DNA from 4 places in the Marinobacter sp. V34 genome. Region 2 is predicted to be linked to each of the others. Evidence: predicted binding sites of a transcription regulator. Region 2 holds the regulator's gene; each other region holds the start of a gene.
What was found. The regulator sigma-54, encoded in region 2, starts transcription at its own class of promoters, with help from an activator protein. The targets are predictions, from matches to a motif close to ANTGGCATNNANNTTGCTNT.

Region 1: a site for sigma-54 is predicted at 2,596-2,615, ahead of AC0B60_RS19620 (circularly permuted type 2 ATP-grasp protein). Genes of this name have one in related genera too.
Region 3: a site for sigma-54 is predicted at 2,157-2,176, ahead of AC0B60_RS08780 (PEP-CTERM sorting domain-containing protein). Genes of this name have one in related genera too.
Region 4: a site for sigma-54 is predicted at 2,434-2,453, ahead of AC0B60_RS05205 (CmpA/NrtA family ABC transporter substrate-binding protein). Genes of this name have one in related genera too.

What each region holds. Positions count from the first base shown of each region.
Region 1 is NZ_JBUPZY010000017.1:9,373-14,981, forward strand. Features, by position in the region: gene AC0B60_RS19610 (transglutaminase family protein) at 1-156, opposite strand, end outside; gene AC0B60_RS19615 (alpha-E domain-containing protein) at 153-1,091, opposite strand; gene AC0B60_RS19620 (circularly permuted type 2 ATP-grasp protein) at 1,085-2,518, opposite strand; gene AC0B60_RS19625 (ammonium transporter) at 2,732-3,940, opposite strand; gene AC0B60_RS19630 (MotB family protein) at 4,164-5,081, opposite strand; gene pomA (flagellar motor protein PomA) at 5,084-5,609, opposite strand, start outside.
Region 2 is NZ_JBUPZY010000003.1:387,872-393,480, reverse strand. Features, by position in the region: gene rapZ (RNase adapter RapZ) at 1-486, opposite strand, end outside; gene ptsN (PTS IIA-like nitrogen regulatory protein PtsN) at 515-985, opposite strand; gene hpf (ribosome hibernation promoting factor) at 1,081-1,389, opposite strand; gene AC0B60_RS07285 (RNA polymerase factor sigma-54) at 1,514-3,040, opposite strand; gene lptB (LPS export ABC transporter ATP-binding protein) at 3,193-3,918, opposite strand; gene lptA (lipopolysaccharide transport periplasmic protein LptA) at 3,896-4,504, opposite strand; gene lptC (LPS export ABC transporter periplasmic protein LptC) at 4,509-5,099, opposite strand; gene AC0B60_RS07265 (KdsC family phosphatase) at 5,100-5,609, opposite strand, start outside.
Region 3 is NZ_JBUPZY010000004.1:227,598-233,206, reverse strand. Features, by position in the region: gene xrt (exosortase) at 1-296, shown strand, start outside; gene AC0B60_RS08785 (glycosyltransferase) at 265-1,353, opposite strand; gene AC0B60_RS08780 (PEP-CTERM sorting domain-containing protein) at 1,443-2,111, opposite strand; gene AC0B60_RS08775 (PA14 domain-containing protein) at 2,260-4,224, opposite strand; gene AC0B60_RS08770 (tetratricopeptide repeat protein) at 4,391-5,609, opposite strand, start outside.
Region 4 is NZ_JBUPZY010000002.1:472,967-478,575, reverse strand. Features, by position in the region: gene AC0B60_RS05220 (nitrate reductase) at 1-24, opposite strand, end outside; gene AC0B60_RS05215 (ANTAR domain-containing response regulator) at 496-1,122, shown strand; gene AC0B60_RS05210 (CmpA/NrtA family ABC transporter substrate-binding protein) at 1,145-2,380, shown strand; gene AC0B60_RS05205 (CmpA/NrtA family ABC transporter substrate-binding protein) at 2,593-3,948, shown strand; gene AC0B60_RS05200 (ABC transporter permease) at 3,973-4,968, shown strand; gene AC0B60_RS05195 (ABC transporter ATP-binding protein) at 5,158-5,609, shown strand, end outside.

The DNA of each region.
Region 1 (5,609 bases), on a different contig from region 2:
GTCTGTCATCTGGCTGGTTTCGCCGGGGGCACTCAGATGCCACCCCAGTATCTTTTGCTGCGGCGTGTTGCGGGGGGTAAGGCGTAGATACTGGATGCCGTTGTGCATGGGTTGATCGTAGGTATAGGTCGTGTCGTGGCGGATATTCAGCTTCATTGTTTCCACCCCATGTAGTCTTTCTGGATCTGGCCGGCGATGCGCTGGATGCGTTGCAGGAAATCGGTCAGATACTCATTCAGGCCGCGCTCGGCAATGTATTCGCGGTCGCCGTAGCGGATGTTGGCATACAGGCTTGTGGCCAGGCGCCTGGCCCGGCGGGCCTCGCCGCTTTCGATCTCCTCCAGAAGATCCGCGATTTCCTCCAGGCAGGCGTGAAGCGAACGGGGAACATCCGGTTTGAGAATCAGCAGTTCGGCCACATTCATTGGTTCGATATTGTGGCCGTACGTATTCTGGTAGGCCTCAAAGGCGGCCAACGAATGCAGCAGCGCCGTCCATTCGAAGAACGACTGGGTGGGGTGCCCTTCCAGGGATTTGGTGGCCATGTGGTGGCGGATGTTAAGCACACGGGCGGTGGCGTCTGCACGCTCGATGAACGTGCCCAGGAGCAGGAAATGGAAGGCGTCATTACGCAGAAGGGTGCCATAGGCCGCACCACGGAACACGTTTGAACGCTCGCGGGTCCAGTCGAACACCCGGCTAGCATTGGACTCGGTCACCCCTTTTCGGCGCAACTCTTTCAGCTCCATCCACGCCAGATTGATGCTTTCCCATACGTCCGCGGAGAGATTGCCACGCACTTGCAGGGCGTTGTCCCGCGCGCTGCGGATAACGCTGAACACACTGGCAGGGTGGCGGTCATCCAGGAGCAGGAAGTCAATCAGGTTCTGGGGGGTGATTTCCTGGTAGAGCTCATGAAAGACTTCTTGGGTGCCGGTCACCAGCAACGGCACGGACAACTGCTCCTCGCGGTCTTCGGGAACGTCGATCAACGCCATGGTCAGGCTGACGTCCAGCAGCCGGGCCTGGGTTTCCGCCCTTTCGAGGTATCGGGCCATCCAGAACAGACTTGATGCGGCTCGGCTCAGCATTCGTCGCCCTCCAGTACCCAGGTGTCCTTGGTGCCGCCGCCCTGGGACGAATTCACCACCAGCGACCCTTCTTTCAATGCCACTCGGGTCAATCCACCGGGCACCATCTGCACTTTTTTGCCCGAAAGCACAAAAGGTCTCAGGTCCAGGTGTCGTGGTGCGACGCCTTCGTTCACGAAGGTTGGGCAGGTCGACAGGCTCAGGGTGGGCTGAGCGATGTAGTTGTCTGGTCTGGCCTGCAACAGCGATCGGAAATGGTTCAGCTCACTCTTGCTGGCTTTCGGGCCGATCAGCATGCCGTAGCCACCAGCGCCCTGGGTTTCTTTGACCACCAGGTCCGGCAGGTTGTCGAGGATGTACTTGAGGTCTTTTGGTTTACGGCCCTGCCAGGTGGGGACGTTTTTCAGGATCGGCTCTTCTCCCAGGTAGAAGCGAATCATGTCGGGTACGAAGGGATAGATGGCCTTGTCGTCGGCGACGCCGGTGCCCATGGCGTTGGCAAGCACCACATTACCGCTGCGGTAGGCGGCATAGAGCCCGGGAACGCCCAGCATGGAATCCGGGTTTCCGGCTAGTGGGTCAAGAAAATCGTCGTCAATCCGCCGGTAGATGACGTCCACCTGCTGGGGGCCGATGGTGGTCTTCATGTACACCTTGTTGTGGCGTATGAACAGATCAGCGCCCTCCACCAGCTCGACACCCATCTGGCGGGCCAGGAAGGCATGCTCGAAATAGGCGCTGTTGAAGCGGCCGGGGGTGAGTACCACCACGGTGGGGTTGGGATTCAGGGACGCTGCACGCAGGGTTTCACCCAGCAGTGCTGGGTAGTGTTCAACCGGTGCTACCGGCGCCTTGGCAAACAATTCCGGAAACAGGCGCATCATCATGCGTCGGTTTTCCAGCATGTAGGAGACACCGCTGGGGCAGCGAAGGTTGTCTTCCAGCACGTAGAAGTCGCCATCGTTGTGGCGGATCAGATCGATGCCGGCTATGTGGGAATACAGGTTTCGTGGCAGCTTCAGGTTCTGCATGCCAGGCTGGTACTGGGGATTAGCGAACACCTGCTCAGCACTGATAACCCCGGCTCGAATGATGTCGAACTCATGGTAGATATCGAACAGGAAGCGGTTCAGAGCCTGCACCCGCTGGCGTAATCCCGCCTGCAGACGTTGCCAGTCACTGGCGGAGATCACTCGTGGAATCAGATCGAACGGAATGAGCCGTTCGGCCCCCTGGTCTTCGCCATAGACATTAAAGGTAATGCCCAGGCGCTGAAACAGAACGTCTGCCTCGCGGCGCTTTTCGGCTAACAGGGCTTCGTCGGATCTGATCAGCCAGTCCTCCAGCACCCTGCAGCTGGGCCGCACCCGGTTATCCTGATCGAACAGCTCGTCGTAGATACCCTCGGGTGGGGTTTGTATCAACATAACCTTGACCCTCTCCTGAACACGCCACTCACCGGATGTGGGTAGTCGATATCCAGCCATTCCCATGAGTTAAAGGAATAGCAAAAGGCAGGCCACTCTGGCGGCAAACGGTAGGTTTATCACCGGAACGGGTTATTTAAGCAAAGGCCAGGCGGAGGGAGGTGTCAATAAAAAGCATTGCCAGCCGCCAGAAAAGGCGGCTGGCAGGTAGGGTTATTCCAGGGATGTCGCGCCGATTCGATGGATACTGACATCCGCACCGTTGAATTCTTCTTCGTCGGTGAGACGCAGGCCGGAGATGGCGCTGACAATGCCGTAGACGATCAGGCCGCCGACAAAGGCCACCACAACGCCAGCAACCGCGCCGATGACCTGCGACATCAGGCTGACGCCACCGAGGCCCCCGAAGGCTTCCTGGCCAAAGATGCCGGCGGCAATGGCGCCCCAGACGCCGCACACACCGTGTAACGGCCAAACACCGAGTACATCGTCCAGACGTTCGATCCTGTCTTGGGCCCACTCAAACATGTACACGAAGATGGCGCCGGCGATGCCACCGGTAATAAGTGCACCGACGGGGTGCATCAGGTCCGAACCGGCGCACACAGCCACCAGGCCGGCGAGCGGTCCGTTGTGAATGAAGCCCGGGTCTTTGCGGCCCACCAGCATGGCCACCAGAACGCCGCCCACCATGGCCATAAGGCTGTTCACCGCCACCAGGCCGCTGATGCCGTCCAGAGTCTGGGCGGACATCACGTTAAATCCGAACCAGCCAACGGTGAGAATCCAGGCGCCCAGCGCCAGGAACGGGATGTTGGAGGGGGCAAAAGCCACCACTCTGCCGTTGCGGTAGCGGCCGTTACGTGCTCCGAGCAGGAGCACGGCGGCCAGGGCGATCCAGCCGCCCACGGCGTGCACCACAACCGAGCCGGCAAAGTCGTGGAAGGCCGCACCAAACTGGTTCTCCAGCCAGGCCTGGAAGCCGTAGTTGCCGTTCCAGATCATGCCCTCGAAGAAGGGATATACAAACGCCACGATCAGCCCCGAGGCGATGAGCATCGGGTAGAACTTCGCACGCTCGGCGATACCGCCGGAAACAATGGCAGGAATGGCGGCAGCAAAGGTCATCAGGAAGAAGAACTTGACCAGATCATAGCCATTCGCGGCCGTCAGCTCCGAAGCGCCGGCCATAAAATGGCTGCCATAGGCGATGTAGTAACCAATGAAGAAGTAGGCCACGGCGGAGATGCCGAAATCGGTCATGATTTTCACCAGGGCATTCACCTGGTTTTTGTGGCGCACGGTGCCGACTTCCAGGAAGGCGAAGCCAGCGTGCATGGCCAGTACCATGATGGCACCGATCAAAATGAACAGTGTGTTGGCGCTTTCGGTCAGGGTATGTACTGCACTCGTGATATCCACGGGTTGGTTGCTCCTGATTTTATGGTTTTATCCGCCTGTCACGGGCGGGTTGTGCATTGATAGCGTGCACAGCAAGCAAGGAGTGTTCCATTTTGAGGCAAATTCAGAGCGGAGAGTCGATTAGGTGATTTCTTGCTCTGACGTGGGGCGGAATTGCGTTGGAGGTGGGGTGATCGTGCTTTTTAATGGTGCATTAACGGGGGAGGCGCACCATTCTGGCCGCCTACCACAGTAATTCGTCCTGATCGGATTCGTCGGAACTGCGGGAATCCGGTGCAGCGGACGCATCGGCTTCGGGGTTCATGAGTTCCCTTATCCGCATCTCCTGTTCCTCGATCGGCCCGGACAGATCGATAATGATTTCCACCCGGCGGTTTTTGGCACGGTTCTCCGAAGAGGTGTTTGGTACCCGTGGCTCGGTGTACGCGAGACCGGTGACCGCCAGCCGGGCAGGCTTCAGTTTACCCTCGGCGAGGAGCGCATTGGCAACCGCTGCTGCCCGAGCGGCGGACAGGTCCCAGTTGCTGTAGAACCGCTGTGTGCGGATGGGAACATCGTCGGTGTGGCCTTCGATGGTCAGCTTGCCGGGGATCTCCACCAGTATGTCGGCCATTTCCAGCAACAGGCCTTCAAACTCCCAGGTCAGGTCCGCCGAACCGGAGGGAAAAGCCCCCTTCTCCTCAACGCGAACAATGATTCTATGATGATCCTGGGTGAGGTTTACCCGGCCATCTTCGATGGCTGTCTCAAGCACCGATCGAACCTGCTCCAAGGTCTTCTGGAGCTCGTCCTGAATGGCGGATTCCACAGCCACATCCGTAGGGCTCTTCAGGGTTTCCAGTTCGGGCTGTTGGTCGGTGGTTGTCTGTTTGACTTCATTGACGACGGTGGGCTCGGGCGGTGCCGGAGAAAACTTATCGAAAATCGGGCTAGTGCCCATGGGTATTTCCAGGGCGGGCACTTCACGTTGCACACCGAATGCTTTCGACAGTTCGCCAGCAATCTGTTTGAATTTCTGCGCGTCGATTTCCGAGAACGATAGCAGCAGCACAAAGAAACACATCAGCAGCGACATCAGGTCTGCAAAGGTTACTACCCAGGCGGGAATACCCGCTTTTTCCTCTTCCGGTAATTCATCCATGGCTAAACGCCTGCCGTCTCGGCTTCTGAGTTTTTCTCACGTTCTTTCGGCGTCAGGTAACTCGACAGCATCTGCTCGATAACCCGTGGATTGGTGCCTTCCTTTATGGCGACCAGCGCATCAATATAGAGCGATTGCAGACGCGCTTCCTCGGTCATTCTCAGCGAGAGTTTGTCTGCGATGGGGGTGGCGATCATGGTGGCAATCATGGCGCCGTAGAGTGTGGTTAGCAGGGCAACCGCCATGGCGGGTCCGATGGACTTTGGGTCTTCCATATTGGACAGCATCTGCACCAGACCGATGAGTGTGCCGATCATGCCCATGGCGGGGGCCACGTCGGCCATTGCCGTAAAGACTTTTGCGCCAGACCGATTGTGATCCAGCGTCAGTAGGCGCTCTTTGGACAGCAGGTGTTTGATGGTTTCAGCATTCTGGCCATCGACCAGCATCTGTATTCCCTGGCCGAGAAAGGGCGAGCCAACTTCACGCTCTTCCAGGCCAAGAACACCTTGCTTGCGGGCAACATTG
Region 2 (5,609 bases):
GCGCCTGCCAGCGACCCGTTGCTTCACCATATCCCGGAGCTCGTACATGGACAGCCCGGTGGTATCGATGTAAAGGTCCGCCAGCTTGGAAAGGGGCTCCAGAAGCTTCTTCTCGTTACCGATGGCCTCCCGCAAGGAGGTTTTGTCATCACTCAGCGGGTGTTTCCGGCGCGTGGCATGGAAGCGTTGCAACAGGGATTGTTCATCGGCGTCCAGATAAATGATTTCTATGGTGACGCCGGTATCCTGAAGGCTGCGGTAGATATTCTCGAAGTTGCTCAGTTCTCCGGAAAGGTTGCGGGCGTCGATGCTGACAGCCATCTTTCCCAGCCGGCCGGGAGAATTCTGGTTGGTGGCTTCCTGTGTGAGAGGGAACAGCAGGCCAATGGGCAGGTTGTCGATGCAGTAATAGCCCAGGTCTTCGAGAACGTGTAACGCGGTACTTTTCCCGGAACCTGATCGGCCGCTGACGATGATCAGTTTCATAGCCCGTTCACCTTGGATATGGAGTTATTCAGCTTGTCTCGGCTGTCATCCGGCGATAAAGAGAGGCTGCATCGGTGCACTGACGCAGTTGGTCGCAGAATGCGCGCTCGTTGAACTTTTCAGCAAGCTGGCTCAAAAGCTCAAGATGCTCGCTGGTGGCTTCCTTGGGGACGATCAGGGTAAAGACGAGGTCCACCGGCTGATTGTCGATGGCATCGAACGCAACGCCTTCTTCCAGGGTCAGCAAAGCGCCGACCACGTGATCCAGCCCTTCCAGGCGACAGTGGGGGATCGCAATGCCTTGTCCGATACCTGTGCTTCCAAGCCGCTCGCGAGCGACCAGGTTGTTGAATATCTCGGTGTCGCTGAGCAAAGAGTCGTGCTGTTGGATCTGCTCGGCAATGGTTTCCATAACCCGCTTTTTGCTGGACGTAGGCACCCGGCAAAGGGTCAGCTCCGGCGCGAGAATGTTCTCGATAGTCAGGGATGTGTCGGTCATGAATCGACTGCAGTTCCGTAAAAAAAGGCTGCGGCACGTGTTGCCTGGTAAGCCAGTGCCGCAGCTCGATTAACTGTCATGCAGGGGGAGTCGTCCTAGCGGGCGCCGTTCCCATGCATCCGGTCTACGTTCTTTTCTTTGTGCTTCAGGATCTGCCTGTCCAGCTTGTCTACCAATGCGTCAATGGCAGCGTACATATCGCTGTTTTCGGCCTTTGCGTGAATCTCACCACCTATCACGTGAAGCGTAGCTTCCGCCATCTGGCGCACTTTTTCCACCTCAAGGGTAACCTGGCAATTGCTGATATGGTCGAAGTGCCGCTCAAGCTTTTCAAATTTGCCTGATACGTAATCTTTCAGTGCGGGAGTCAGTTCTACGTGATGGCCTGAAATATTGAGTTGCATAGGCTTCTCCTGTTTTCAGCTTGCCGGCACCCGTCAGGATGCCAGCTGTGTGCCACAGCGTTATGCTGCAGGCGGTATACTTTCAGGAAAGGGCTCTCCCCGTGAGGCCGGGAACAGACGCTTCCTACACCAATCGTTTTCGCTCGTTGGACGGAGGAATGTGCATTGCCTCGCGATACTTGGCCACGGTTCGTCTAGCCACCTTGATACCCTGGTCTCCTAGCATGGCTGCAATTTTGCTATCGCTCAATGGCTTTTTCGGAGTTTCCGTCGCAATCAGTTTCTTGATCATCGCGCGGATTGCCGTGGATGAGCACTCTCCACCCTCGTCGGTACTAACATGGCTTGAGAAAAAATACTTAAGTTCAAATATGCCCCGCGGTGTGTGCATGTACTTCTGGGTGGTGACCCTTGAAATGGTCGACTCGTGCATTTCCACCGCCTGGGCAATATCAGAGAGAATCAATGGTTTCATGGCTTCCTCGCCATGATCCAGGAATCCCTGCTGGTGCTCGACAATGCGCGTGGCCACCTTGAGTAGGGTTTCGTTGCGGCTTTGCAGGCTCTTGATGAACCACTTTGCTTCCTGCAACTGGTCTCGCAGGTAAGTGTTGTCGGCACTGCTGTCCGCACGCTTTATAAGAGAAGCATAGCTTGCATTCACACGAATGCGCGGTGCAATTTCAGGATTCAGTTCCACGCGCCAGCGCTCATTGTGTTTGCGCACGATCACATCAGGTATGACGTAGTCTGGCTCGCCCTGGTCCAGCGTGTCGCCAGGGCGCGGGTTCAGCCCGGTAATAAGCGCCAGCACGTCCCGTAGCTGTTCTTCTTTCAGGCGACTGCGGCGCAACAGTTGGGCGTAATCGCGATTGCCCAGCAGGTTTATATAGTGGGTGATCACCAGTCGCGCCTGGGCCAGCCAAGGCGTTTCCGGGGGCAGTTGGTTTAGCTGGATCAGCAGGCATTCCTGCAGATTACGGGCGAATACGCCAGGTGGGTCGAAGTGCTGAAGACGGTGAAGAACGGCTTCCACTTCGTCCAGTTCCAACGGGTCTTCATCGGCTTCGTCCACCATACCTGAATGAATTTCCTCAAGCGGAGAGGTCAGGTAGCCGTGGTTATCAACCGCATCCATCAGGGCGTGGGCGATGGCCTGATCCCGCTCGCTCATGGGCGTCAGATTCAGTTGCCATTCCAGGTGGTCCTGAAGTGTCTCTGTGGGGGAGTTGCGGGTCTCGAAGTCGTGGTCGTTTTCGTCGTCGTTACGGGCCGCTGAAGCGGGCGCTGACTGGTAAATGTCATCCCAGGCGGTGTCGACGGGAAGGTCGTCGGGAATGGTGTCGGGGCTGTCCGTTTCGGATGACCAGTCAGGCCCGTTCTCGGATTCGTCCCACTCCGTTGCGGTGTCGGAGGTGGTGTTGGATTCCTCGGCCGACGCAGTTTCAGAGGATTCGTTGTCACTGTCCGTTGATTCCGGATTCTGGTTGTCGTCGTCTTCCGAGGTTTCCAGCATTGGGTTGGATTCCAATGCTTGCTGGATTTCCTGCTGGAGATCCAGGGTGGAGAGCTGCAGAAGCCTGATAGCCTGTTGCAGCTGGGGCGTCATGGTCAGGCTTTGGCCCAGCTTTAACTGTAATGAGGCTTTCATAACCATGGTTCAGGATCCGTCACTCGGTCTCTCTCTTCCGTCACTCAGGCTCTCTCTTTGCGTCACTCGGGCGCTCTCTGGAGCCGGGGTTGCACAAAAACTCTTTGTATGCTGGCTACTTGCCGCGCCAAGCAAGTTCTTTGCCGAGTGTACTACAGGCGAAACTCGTTGCCCAGATACACTTCTTTGACCTGCTGGTTGGCCAGTATATCGTCCGAGTTGCCAGAGGCAATGATGTGGCCGCCACTGACAATGTAGGCATTCTCGCAGATATCGAGGGTTTCCCGCACATTGTGGTCGGTGATCAGTACGCCGATGCCCTTGTCCCGCAGGTGCCGGATGATCTGCTTGATGTCGCTCACTGAGATGGGGTCGACCCCGGCGAAAGGTTCGTCCAGCAAGATGAACGCCGGCTCCATCGCCAACGCGCGGGCGATTTCCACCCGCCGACGCTCCCCCCCTGAAAGGGCCATGCCAACGCTATCGCGGATGTGGGTGATGTGAAACTCTTCAAGCAGTTCCTCTAACTTGGCCTCTCGGTCCGCTCGCTTGAGTTCGCGGCGGGTTTCCAGGATAGCCAGTATGTTGTCGCGCACGGTGAGCTTGCGGAACACGGAGGCTTCCTGGGGCAGGTAGCCGATTCCTTTTCGGGCTCGGCCATGCATGGGTAGTGGCGTTATGTCCTGATTGTCGATGGTGATGCGACCATTGTCGGCGGGGACCAGGCCAACAATCATGTAGAAGCACGTTGTTTTGCCCGCGCCATTGGGGCCAAGCAGACCGACGATCTCGCCACTGCGAATTTCCAGGGAAACGTCGATGACGACCTTCTTCTGCTTGTAGCTTTTTGCGAGGTTACTGGCCCTGAGAACTGCCATCGGTATCCTGTCCGTTAGGGTTATCTGAATTGCTGCCGGAGTTGCCGCGCGGCTGGATGACCATTTCGACGCGACCGCTGCCATCGCCCTGGTCAGCGGCGCCTTCCGCAGTTACCACGCGCTCGGCGCTGTCGTAATGAATCACGTCACCGCGGAACAGGTTGCCGCCCTGTTCAATCACGGCTTCGCGCTTAAAGGTGACCCGGTTGTCGGAGGCGGACCAGGTGATGGTCAGGGCGCGAGCGTCGGTTTCACCCTGGCCTTCCATGGCAGGCTGGCGATAGCGTGCCGGGGTACCGGTGGCTTCAATGCGACTGACGCCGTTTTCATCCCGGTGAAGTACAACCTTGTCCGCCATAAGGTTGGCATCGCCCTGGCTCATTTCAACGGAACCGGTATAGGTTGCAATGCCCTGACCTTCGTCGAGCCGTGCGTTATCGGCGTTGACCGTGATGGGTTGGTCGGACTCCAGGTCAAAGGCGGCAGCGAATGGCATGCCAACGGTCAGCGTTAGTACCAGAGCAATCGCTGAGATCACCGGGCGCGACACAACCGATTGGTGTCCTTTGGGGTGAGGATGGGGCATGAATTTACTTGCCGGGCTCATAGCGTCCTTCCACTTGAGAGTCGAGTTCGAGGATTCGGTCATCAATCCAGGCCTTCATGCCGGTTGCGCGGGTCAGGCTGAACGAGTCGGTCAGTTCCACCGGGGCATCTGTATAAACTGTACGCTCAGCGTTATCCAGTGTCAGTGTCGACGTAGTTAACGTCAGTGAGCGCCCACCTTGGGCTTGCTGGGACACATGAACATCCCCCGTCAAGTGGACCAGGTCGTCAGCTTCCATGAATTGGCCTTTGTTGGCCTGGACTTGCCAGGGTGCGTTGCCAGGTTCGCCGTAGAGCGTTGCATTCGGTGACTCCATAATGGTTTGGTTGCGGGCCTCGAATTGCTCAATGCGCGGGCTTTCGAAATGTGCGGTAAGCCGCCCGGTCTCATCGAAGGAGAGGTAGCGACCATTAACCACGAAACCGTCTGGTTCCGATTCTCCTCTCAGCGCGGCGGCATCCACCGGCTCTGATGGCTCGTCACTTTGCCAGAGCAGGAAAAACAGTGCCACTATCGTGACAGCCAGCCCCAGGCTTCGTGCCCAGGGCCGTGCATAGAGGGCTTCAGCGGCCATTCAGTCCTGCTCCAGGTAGGGTTGCAGGCTGGCATTGAGCTGCCCGCAGGCACAGAGCAGTAGTTCACACGCTTCACGAACCGCACCGCTGCCCCCCGCTGCCGACGTGCAAAAATCCGCGTGCTGTCGCACCAGCCAGTACCCGTTCGGTACCGTTATGCCCAGTCCGGCGTAACGGATTGCGGGCAGGTCCGGTAGGTCGTCGCCCATGTAGGCAATCTGGTGTGGTGCGATCTCCAGCCGTCCTGCCAGTTCCCGCAAGGCTACTTTCTTGTCCTCGCGGCCTTGCATTAGATGCGAGATGCCGAGGTCATTCATGCGTTTTTCCGTCAGTGACGAACGTCGTCCGGTAATAACAGCAACGTTGATGCCAGCGGCCATAACCTGTTTGATGCCCAGGCCGTCGAGAATGTTGAATCCTTTCATCTCGTCGCCCGAAGCGCTGAACAGCAGGGTGCCGTCGGTCATGATGCCGTCCACATCCAGGGCCAGGAGCCGAATGCCAGCGGC
Region 3 (5,609 bases), on a different contig from region 2:
TCAAGGTGATGTCTCCTTCAGATATTCCTTTGCAAGGAGTGACGCTGCGAAACCTTTCATCTGGTATTCGAATTCATCTGGCATATGGTTATTATGTTGCGGGCCTTTGGGAGACTGACCAGTGGCGCGCAAAATTTGCCCAGATCGTGAGTTTTTTCAGCCTGCGCACGGACGCATCTCTGGTTGTTTTCGGAGTAGCTTGTAATGAGTGTGATGGCGAGGCAGCGGTTGTCGATTTCGTAAGCGATGTTTTTTCGCCGATTATCAACCAGATTGATCGGCAGTTTGTTGAGTAAGACTAGCAGTTTGTGGCGCTACAGAGGCGATAAGCTGCTCCAGTCGCTTTTCAAATGCCTGATGGTTGTCGATGGTCCATTGCTGAGCCTCCAATGCCTTCGCATTAATAGTATCGCTAGACTCCGCAAAAACTTGTTGTAGACAGAGCTCCAGGTTTTCAACAGTTACCTTGTAACGTGTTCCAAGGCGCGAGGGGTGGTTTTCGGACCAGGGTACAAGATAGCCTCGGCTGGTCGTGACCAGTTCATTCATCGGAGGGGCGTTGGTAGTGACTGCGACCGCTCCCGCAGACATCGCTTCTCCTAGCACCTGACCGTATCCTTCCACTTCTGAAGGGATGATAGCCACTGTCGTGCAACTCCAGAGTTTTTTCATTTCTGCGTTAGACAGATTCTTCTTCAGAATAATATTGGCAGGCAATGCACGTTCAACAAGTGGACTGTTTGCAACAATGATGAGAGTTGGCCATTCTGGATGCCTTTCCCAGGCGCCTATGACTACAGAAGTGCCTTTCGATAGACTGGAGCCGGCCACATGCAGATAGGTTCCGGGCTGTTTTAGATGCAATTGAGCGGTTAACGCTCGCCTGGCTCCAGGGGTAGAAAATCCCAGGAATTCCACTTTGCCATGTAGCTTTCTGAAGCGGCGTTCTGCTACTTGGGTTTTACAGAGTACCGCGTCGATATCAATGAGGTAGTGGCTGCGTTCGGATCGGAACCATTCCTGATTTGGAATCAGCCAGTTGGTGCATTGAGGGTTTATGTAGTGGGGGTGGATATTTTCAAGATGAATCACAAGATCCACGTTCTGGGTTCTGGCGCGGAATAAGCGCCTGAGCATTCTCTGGAGCGAGTTCGTAAGTTCAACAGCATGTGTGGAAGGAAAGCGCTTTTTCGCTCGCCCCCATTTCCCGGAAAGATTTCGAATCAGGAGGCTTTGGGGAGGAAGGGCTTTGACGGATACCTCATGTCCCAGAGATTGGATCGAATCTTTGAGCAGGTCAGCATCCTTGGTTAGTCCCCGGCCTGAAAGCGTATAAATGATTTCAACAAGCACTGAGATCTGTCGCTCCGATGACATAAAAAAAACCCCGCCGAATGGCAGGGTTTCTATTCTAACATAATACGCTCAAAGCGATTATGTCCTCACTTCTTGGCTCGGCGACGCAGAGCCAGTCCGACAATACCTAGACCGAGGAGGGCAACGGTGCCCGGCTCCGGCACCTTAGTAGCCTCAACTTTGATCAAAAGGTCATCGTGGTTGTCGTCGACCTGGTTGTTGTCATCAAGGCTAAGGATCAAAGAGTCTGTACCTAGTTCATTGACAACAAAGTTGAATGAAGTCGAGCCGTTGGAGTTGCTGTTGTCCTGACTTTCCAGGATAGATGAGGATCTTTTGTAGGTCGCAAACCCAAAATCCAGCGCAGTACCAGTGGTGCCGGTTACAATGGTTGAGAAAGTGTTTCCGACAGTACCTCTGTTCCTGTTGTTAAAAATCTCGACGCCGTTGTACAAGAACACGTTTTCCCAACCGGCTTCATAGCCAATGAAGGTGAAGGTCAGCCTGAACTTGTCATTCGAGGTGTAAACGACACTGTTTCCCATTAGGGCGGAGTCGCCTACGCTGTATTCTGGCGTGCCATCGACAAAGTAACCTTTTGGATCAGTGCTCCCCGTTGCATAACTGTTATCGCCGGGGACACTGTAGATTCCTGAATAAGAGCCAGAGCTATCCGTGCCGATATATGCTGCATTTGCAAGGCCAGAAACGGCAAATGCTGCCGCTACTACTACGCCTTTTGAAAATCCTTTCATGTTTACTACTCCAGTACACTATGGTTGTAACGTTTCAGTTACATGAAAGCATATTTCGGGCCAATTCATATAGTGTTGATATATAATGAAAATATAGTTTCGGCCGGATAGATGTGTAAAATAACTGGACAACTCCGAGATCCGTTGGTTATTGCACCAGAAATTCAACAGTGTCCGATGCCTGGCTGATCAATCCATCCGTATCCACCACCTGAATTGTAAAATACCACTTGCCTTCAGTCAGGTTCTCAAGGATATATTCGGTATCGTCGGACTCCGCACGAGCCTCTTGATGCAGATTGTCCGGCGACTGCCCATATTTGATTTTGTAGTAGCTGATTTCACTAAGCGAGATACCGCTGCCGTCTACGCGGGTACCAGGAGCGGTCCATTTCAAGGTCACGATTGAGGCTTCAGGTGACGTTGGGGCGGGTTGAGTTGTAGGTGCGTCGGGGTCGCGTACGGTCTCCAGAGTGAAGGGATGAAGGCCCAACTGGTAGGCCTCCAATACAGCTATTCCCTCATTGTTGAGTACCTGGTTCGCGCTTGGCTGCAGCAACGGAAGTCCATAACGCAGCTTGTAGGTATCGGCGATGCCATCGTTCAGTGAGCTGATGTCCGCGCTGATATCCAGGTCTAGGCTTTCAACTACCGATGCTGCATCGAGTTGTTCGCCGCTTTGTACGTCCGATATCGTAAAAACTGCTGTCGCATCGTAAAGGAGCTCGTAGTACTCCATTGTGATTGCAACTCGTTCGTCAGCTGCGACGCTGATCTCGGCTGAATACTCAGTAGCAGATTGTTTTTTCCACTGATCAATAACCGCTTGACTGTCGACGAACAGGCGCACGCCGTCATCGGTTCGGGTGGTTAACCGGTAGTTCCGGGTTCCACCGTCATGGGGAGGCACAAACCACCCCTGCCAGCGGATACTGAAGCGGTTGCTGGGCATATCCGGTGAAGGTCTATCACTGCCCCAATTATTCTGGATAACTTGTTCTTTTCGAGTGTAAATCAACTCATCGAAATCGGTTCCGGAAAAATACTGGCCCACAAAGCCCGCAGTGTATTTTGGTGTCTGAGTGGGGCTGTCTTCGGGATCATTCGGGGCCGTGCCCGCTTTATATTCTTCCAGTACGCTGTAACCGTCACCGTCCAGGTCAACGGACTCATCTGACGGATTCCGTGGGTCCAGATCATAGGCGAACTCGTAGCCATCCGGGATGCCATCACCGTCGGTATCCGCGTCGTTGGGATTGGTTGCGCTCCAGAACTCGTCAAGTGCGCTGAGAAGGTCGTTATCCCGGTCTGAATTGGCGTCGGCTGGGTCTTCGGGGTTAAGCCCGTAAAGCACTTCCCAGTTGTCGTACAGGCCGTCCCCGTCTTCATCCAGAGCAGGGTAGTCGGGAGTAAATGCCAGCCCCTGCTCCGCGTCAAAGAAACCGACACGATAGCCCATTGCATAAGCATCTACGGCGGTCATTTCCTGGCCGGTGGTAGGTGAGCGCTGCGCGTAGCTGTGAAGGTATTGACCGCTGACGACCTGGAGGCTGATTCCCGGGCCCTCCCAGGCCACACTGAAGTGGTCGTCGTATCGGCCTTCTTTATGGCGTATTTCGAAATAGTATCGATTGCCCGCTTTGAGGTAGCGAATTGGTGAGGTTTGTGAGGAGTATCGGTCGTAGTCTTCGATGCGGGTGGCCCGGCCCGTTGTCGCAATCTGTTCGGCCGTATTGACACCTTGTGACTCCGATAACCAGAACGCTGTCTCGTCGTCGCCGCTGACATAGAAAGTGTATTCCCCAGTCTCTGGTGGCTCGATAAATCCTCGAACCAGAGTGCCATAGTTGTTCGCGCGGTCTTCAAGCCGCTGCAACTGGTTAAGCTCACTGATTTCATTAGGTGCGTCTGGATAGACGTCTGCACTGGTTAGGGAGTTTACAGTTTCTCCGCTAATACCGTCGAAATACCATACATCCACTTTCCCATGTTCACTTTGCTGGGGGATTGACGCAGTGGGTGGGAGTCTCTCGATGTCTCTGAGCTGCCAGCTTTGACAGCCACTGAACAGTACAACGGCGCTTCCAAGGCCAAGAACTTTACTTACCGACATAAACCTATCCTTCCGTGTAAGCCCGCGGAAGTTGCCTCCGCAGGCTCTTTCAGGTCAATGGTTCTACTTGGTAAGTATTGTTGGGCAATCCGTTAGTTGCCACCGGGTTCTTGGAACGTTTCGCTATGGTGCACAGATAGTTATTCTCTATATGTCTTGTCCGAAATTAACCCTGGTTCCCGAACTTTTTCAATATCCGCTTTGCATCGGCGTCGCGGCCGTTGGCGCGATAGGCTTCTGCAAGGTGCATGGCAATTTCCTCAGAATCCGGTTGTAGTTCGTGGGCTTTCTCAAGTACCGGCAGACTTTCTTCCGTTTGTCCGGCCTTAAACAGGATCCATCCGTAAGTGTCGGCAATGGCGCCGCTTTTGGGATTCAGATCGAATGCTTGTCTGGCAAGTTCCATGGCACGATCGTCGCCTTGCTGATGGTAGATCCAGGCCAGGTTGTTGAGCGCGACCACGTTCCGGGGGGTTACCTCAAGCAGCTCTTCGTAAGGAGGTATCGCCTTATCCGGCGCCTCGTTCTCCTGATGCAGCATGGCCAGATTCATCAAGATCTGAGGGTTCTGGGGGAAGGCCTGACTCGCGTTCTCGAGGGATTCAGCAGCTTTGATGCGTTGTCCGGACCGAGCCAGAGCACGGGCATAAGCGACTTCCAGTGCGACGTTTTTCTCCAGTTCGAGGGCAAGCTGATAGAGCTCAGCGGCTTGCTGGTATTCTTCTTGCCTTTCGAAATAGCTAGCTTCTATGCGGAAGGGAGCAGCGGATTCGGGATGTTGTTGTTTAACGTCTCTCAGGATGTCGCGAGCCTCTTTGGTGTTGCCTTCAGCAAACTGGATGGCAGCCGCTTGAATACCGATTTCTTCATTCTCTGGAAATAGTACGCGTCCTCTGCGTAAAACACTGGCTGCCTGATTCAGTCGTTCTCGCTGGGCCAGTTGGGTAGCAATGCCGTGATACACGGATGCAACTGCCGATTCAGCCGGAGCTGGACTGGACTCGTCTTCACGCTCCAGCAGGCTGGCTGTGAGATCATCGGCCCGCTGAGTGTCGTTGTCGATCAGAGCCGATTCCAGCAAAATCAATCTGGGGCCGTAGGCATCCGGATGTTGTTCACGGATCTGTTCCATCAGGGCGGTCAGTTCTTCTCGCTTCATTACAGCGGTCAGACCTTGGAGTGTCTGACGGTTGTCAGGTGATAGTTCAATGGCGCGGCGATAATAGTCTACTGCCTGGTCCGGTTCATCTCGTAACCGTGCGAGGTTGCCAAGGGCATTAAGTCCGGTGGGGTTATCACTATCAGCTTCTACAGCTCTTTGATAATACTGTTTGGCCTCTTCGATTTTTTCGGCGTTGGCGGCGACGTTGCCACGAGTAACCAGC
Region 4 (5,609 bases), on a different contig from region 2:
CTCGCCAGGTTTGAATACGTCCACAGTGTCTCCTGAGTGTTACACGCACAAAAAAGCCCGCCGTGCCCCGTTCTCCACAAAATGGTTGTCGGGCATGCGGGCTTCATCGCCAGCGTTCATGTCCGGAATCAAAAGGCCCGGACATGGCTGTTTAGGATTTACGTTCCAGCTGTCGCTGCAAACGTTCGTCATGATATGTGCAAATCCAGGGCCATTCCCTGAAAAAACGAGCCATCTGGCGTTTTTGCAGATTCTGTAACGGCTCAAGACGCTCTATTCCGGGTCATAACGGTGCAAGGCACCCAAATATGCCCAATCAGGGCGCATATTTGGCGAACAAATAATCCGACTCCAGAACCAGGAAACGGCTACATCACCGTACTCAGGCCACTTCAAGTAACCCTGGCAAATTTATTGCAATACCGCTGATGGAACCGTTTTTTCTGACAGCGTTAAGTGAAAGGCATCCAATGCCTGTACATTGAGGAAACCATCATGAATTCGCCAGAACCCCTTCGTATCCTTCTGATCGACAAGGACCCCGAAAGGGCGAGCCAGGTCTGCCAGGCGCTCAGCCACGAGGGCCATGAAGTGATTCGCCAGCGCCCGGATGCCACCGGTCTGACCGCAGCGGTTGCCCGCGACCAGCCGGACATGGTGATTATTGATATGGACTCGCCTGACCGGGATACCCTGGAAAACATGAGCACCCTCAACACTCATGCCCCCCGGCCCATCGTATTCTTCGCCGACCAGCCCGGTGACCGCGCCACCATCCATGCCGCAGTGAAGGCTGGCGTCAGTGCTTACGTTGTCGACGGCATTCAACCGGAACGGGTTCGCTTGATCATCGACTCAGCCGTAGCGCAGTTCGAATCCTTTCAGGCGCTGAGAACCGAGCTGGAAGAAACCCGTTCGGCACTGGAAGACCGGAAGGTGATTGAGAAAGCCAAAGGGCTGATCATGCGGCATGAAAACTGCGATGAGGAAACGGCCTATCGCATGCTGCGCAGCTCCGCCATGGAGCACAGTGAACGCCTGGCGGTTATGGCGGGGCGTGTCATTACACTGTTGGAAAGATGTAGCCAGGGCTCAGTGGGCTCCATCAAGAAAGCATCCTGATCAACACTGTTAGGGAGCACCCATGGTTCGCCCAACCCCGCTTCACAAACATCCCGGATTCAAGGTCCGTCTCGGCTTTGTACCCCTGCTGGATAGCGCGCCACTGATCGTTGCGCGTGAGCTGGGGCTGTTTGACGCCGAAGGGCTGGATGTGGAACTGGTGCGCGAAGGCTCCTGGGCTTCATTGCGCGATAAGGTCAGCTTCGGCCTGCTGGACGGCGGCCACATGCTGGCGCCGATGCCGCTGAGTATGTCCCTGGCAAGCGACCGTCCCAAAGTGCCCGTTGTGGTGGGCATGGTGCTAAGCCGCAATGGCAACGGAATCACCCTCAGCGCGCGGCTGCATCACGAATTGATCCGTTCAGCTACGGATCTGGAGAACCCGATAGCCACCGCACGCGCGCTGATACGACTGGCCAAGGGCAGGGGCGAGCCAATACGGTTAGCCTCAGTGGCGCCCTGGTCAAGCCATGACCTTCAGCTCCGGGACTGGTTGACCTCTGCCGGGCCAGACGCAGAACAGCATGTACAAATCATCCCGGTTTCTCCTATTCAAATGGTGGACGCATTCCGCTCAAACGCCATTGAGGGCTGCTGTGTCGGTGAGCCCTGGAACAGCCTTCTGGAATATGAAGCACTGGGGCACATTCTTCACTCCGGTCACCAGATCTGGCAGAACGCCCCGGAAAAAGTACTGGGTATGCGCGCCGACTGGACGGAGCAGCACGATGTTATGCACAGGCACCTACTTCGGGCACTGCTTGCAGCCTGCCAGTGGCTGGACAACGCCCATAACCATCGCCTGTTGCGGGATATCCTGGCAAAGCCCGAATACCTTGGGCAGCAGATCAATGTACTGGATAATCACCCGTACAGCCTTTTTCATCCACGACTGCATCAACACTTTTTTCACCATTCCGCCAACTTTCCCTGGCTGTCACAGGCCCACTGGTTGGCAACCCGCCTGACGCTTCGGGGCCAACTCGGCCCGGTGAACGGCGCCATGGTTCGGCAGGTAGTCAGGCCGGATTTGTTCCGCGACGCGGCGGCGTCCATGGGCATTGACTCACCGGTTATAGACAGCAAGACCGAGGGCCGACATCAACTGCCCTTTACCCTGTCCGGCCGTTACGGCCCGGTGGACGTTGCCAGCGACCGCTTGTTGGGAGAACACCTTCACGACTGGCTGGCCGATAACGCCGCGCCCAATAACGAAGCGTCACGCACTAAAACAGCCACGAAAACCCGCCTCCAATAACGCCCAATTTCGAAAAAATCCATATTTTAATATACAAATCAACATCTTAAAAACATGGCACGCGGGCTGCTTTGTAAATACAGACGATCTTGCATCCACTGCTCCGATAAACGGCGGTGATGAAAACTGACAGAACACCAGGCATTGACGCCTGCGTCCCGGAAACGGGGGGCAGGCTTTTTTTTGTCTGGATAATACTCCGGGAGAGCACCATGCACCTGAAAACACTCGCAGCGACATTCCTGATCTTAACAGCGGCGTGCTCTGCACACGCCGACATCGGCCCGGCCGAAAAGCCGGACCTGAAGCTCGGCTTCATCAAACTGACGGACATGGCGCCACTGGCCATTGCTTGGGAACAGGGGTTTTTCCTGGATGAAGGCCTGTTCGTAGAACTGGAAGCCCAGGCCAACTGGAAAGTTCTGCTTGACGGCGTGGTGACCGGCACCCTTGATGGCGCCCACATGCTGGCAGGCCAGCCACTTGGCGCGACCATCGGTTACGGCACCCAGGCAGACATCATCACCGCGTTCAGCATGGACCTGAACGGCAACGGCATCACTGTGTCGAACGACGTCTGGGAGCAAATGCACCCACACATTGAAGACGGCAGTGACGGCCATCCCGCTCATCCCATCAGTGCCGCTACCCTGAAACCGGTCATCGACCAGTACCGTGACAAGGGCGAGCGTTTTCGCATGGGCATGGTTTTCCCGGTGTCCACCCACAACTACGAGCTTCGTTACTGGCTGGCGGCCGGCGGACTGAATCCCGGCTTCTACGCTCCCCATCGCGGTGATACCAGCGGCAACATAGACGCAGACGTTCACCTGTCGGTCACGCCACCACCGCAAATGCCCGCCACCATGGAAGCGGGCACCATTCAGGGCTATTGCGTGGGTGAGCCCTGGAACCAGCAAGCAGTATTCAAAGGCATCGGCGTGCCGGTCATCACCGATTACGAAATCTGGCCCAACAACCCCGAGAAAGTGTTTGGCGTGACCGAAGCCTGGGCCAAGCAGTACCCCAACACCCATCTCCGGCTGCTTCGTGCACTGATCCGTGCCGCCCACTGGCTGGATGAAAATGACAACGCCAATCGTGAAGAGGCGGTGAAGATCCTGTCCCGCTCAAGCTATGTGGGCGCCGACGAGGAAGTCATCGCCAATTCCATGACCGGTACGTTCGAATACGAGAAAGGCGACGTGCGCAAAGTGCCAGACTTCAACGTGTTCTTTCGCTACTACGCCACCTATCCGTATCCCTCCGATGCCATCTGGTATCTGAGTCAGATGCGTCGCTGGGGACAGATCCCCGAACCGAAATCCGACGACTGGTATATGGAAACCGCGGCCAAGGTCTACCGCGCCGACATCTACAAGGAAGCGGCCCGGACTCTGATTGAGGACGGCACGCTGAAGGCAGAGGATTTCCCGGACCTGGGTGCGGAGAATTTTGTTCGCCCTCACCAGGGCGAGCTGATCGACGGCGTGGCCTTCACTCCGAGGACACCGAACGCCTACATCGACAGCTTTGAGATTGGCCTGAAAGGCTCGCAAACCCCTTAAGACTTGAGTGTCAGGAGACATCACATGACCACGCTCAGCCAGACCGACTCGTTATCATCAGGCCAACGCTGGCTCCGTGCGTTGACGGAAAAGCTGTCCGGCCAGAACCTGGCCGAAACCTTCCGCCAGTTGCTTCTACCAGCCATTGGTATCGCGCTGTTCCTGGGTTTCTGGCATCTGGCCGCGCCCCAGGTGCAAACATCCCTGGGCGCCTTTCCGGGCCCGGCCGATGTGCTGGAACAGTCCGGTCAGCTCTGGCAGGAGCACAGCAACCAGCGGGACCGGGCGGCGCAGTTCGTGACCATGCAGGAGGAACGCAACGAACGCATCCTGGCGGAGAACCCGGACGCGGAGGTGAAGATCCGCGACTATCCCGGCGCACCCACGTTCATCGACCAGATCTTCACCAGCCTCGGCACCGTGCTGGCCGGCTTTGTGCTGGCCACCCTCATTGCCGTGCCTTTAGGCATCATCATAGGCCTCAACCGTCACTTCTCGGCGGCCATCAATCCGTTGATCCAGATCTTCAAGCCGGTCTCCCCACTGGCGTGGCTGCCGCTGGTCACCATGGTGGTGTCAGCTACGTACGTCAGTGATGACCCGATGTTCGAGAAGTCATTCCTGACATCGATGATCACGGTCACTTTGTGCAGCCTGTGGCCGACGCTGATTAACACGAGCGTTGGGGTTTCAGCAGTCAATCCTGATCTGTTGAACGTGTCTAAAGTGCTGCAACTGTCGTTCTGGACTCACGTTCGCAAGGTCGTGTTGCCGTCATCTGTTCCGATGATCTTCACCGGCCTGAGAGTGTCCCTGGGCATCGCCTGGATGGTTCTCATAGCGGCCGAAATGCTGGCCCAGAGCCCCGGCCTCGGAAAATTTGTCTGGGACGAATTCCAGAACGGCAGCAGCGAATCCCTGAGCCGAATAATGGTGGCGGTACTGGCCATCGGTTTTATTGGCTTTTTGCTGGACCGAATCATGTTGTTGATTCAGAAGCGGGTTGCCTGGAACGAGTAGCCTCTGACTTTGGTGAAGGCCGCACCGGGCGGTATTGGCCTCCCGGGACACGCGGTGAATACGTCCCTGTACGCTCGACAAAAACATCCATGTTTTTGACGGTCCCGGGAGGCCAATACCGACCGGCGCTCCGCAAGTTTTGAGGAGATTGTTATGAGTAAGTCGCATCTTGAATTGACCAATGTGCAGATGGCCTTTGATACCAAGGATGGACCGTTTGTGGCCTTGGAAAACGTAGACTTGAAGATCCGCAAAGGTGAATTCGTATCACTGATCGGGCATTCCGGCTGCGGTAAATCGACCGTGCTCAATATTGTCGCCGGGCTTTTACAGGCTACGCGAGGAGGTTGCGTACTGGATGGGCATGAGGTGAACACACCGGGGCCGGAACGTGCGGTGGTGTTCCAAAATCACTCACTGATGCCCTGGCTGACCGTGTACGAGAACGTTGAATTGGCCGTACAGCAAGTGTTCCGAAAATCCATGAGTAAAACCGAGCGGAAGGAATGGATTCTTCACAACCTCAAGCTGGTCAACATGGACCACGCTCTGGATAAACGCCCCGGAGAGATCTCTGGGGGCATGGCCCAGCGGGTCGGGATTGCCCGGGCACTGGCGATGAAGCCCAGCGTGCTGTTAAT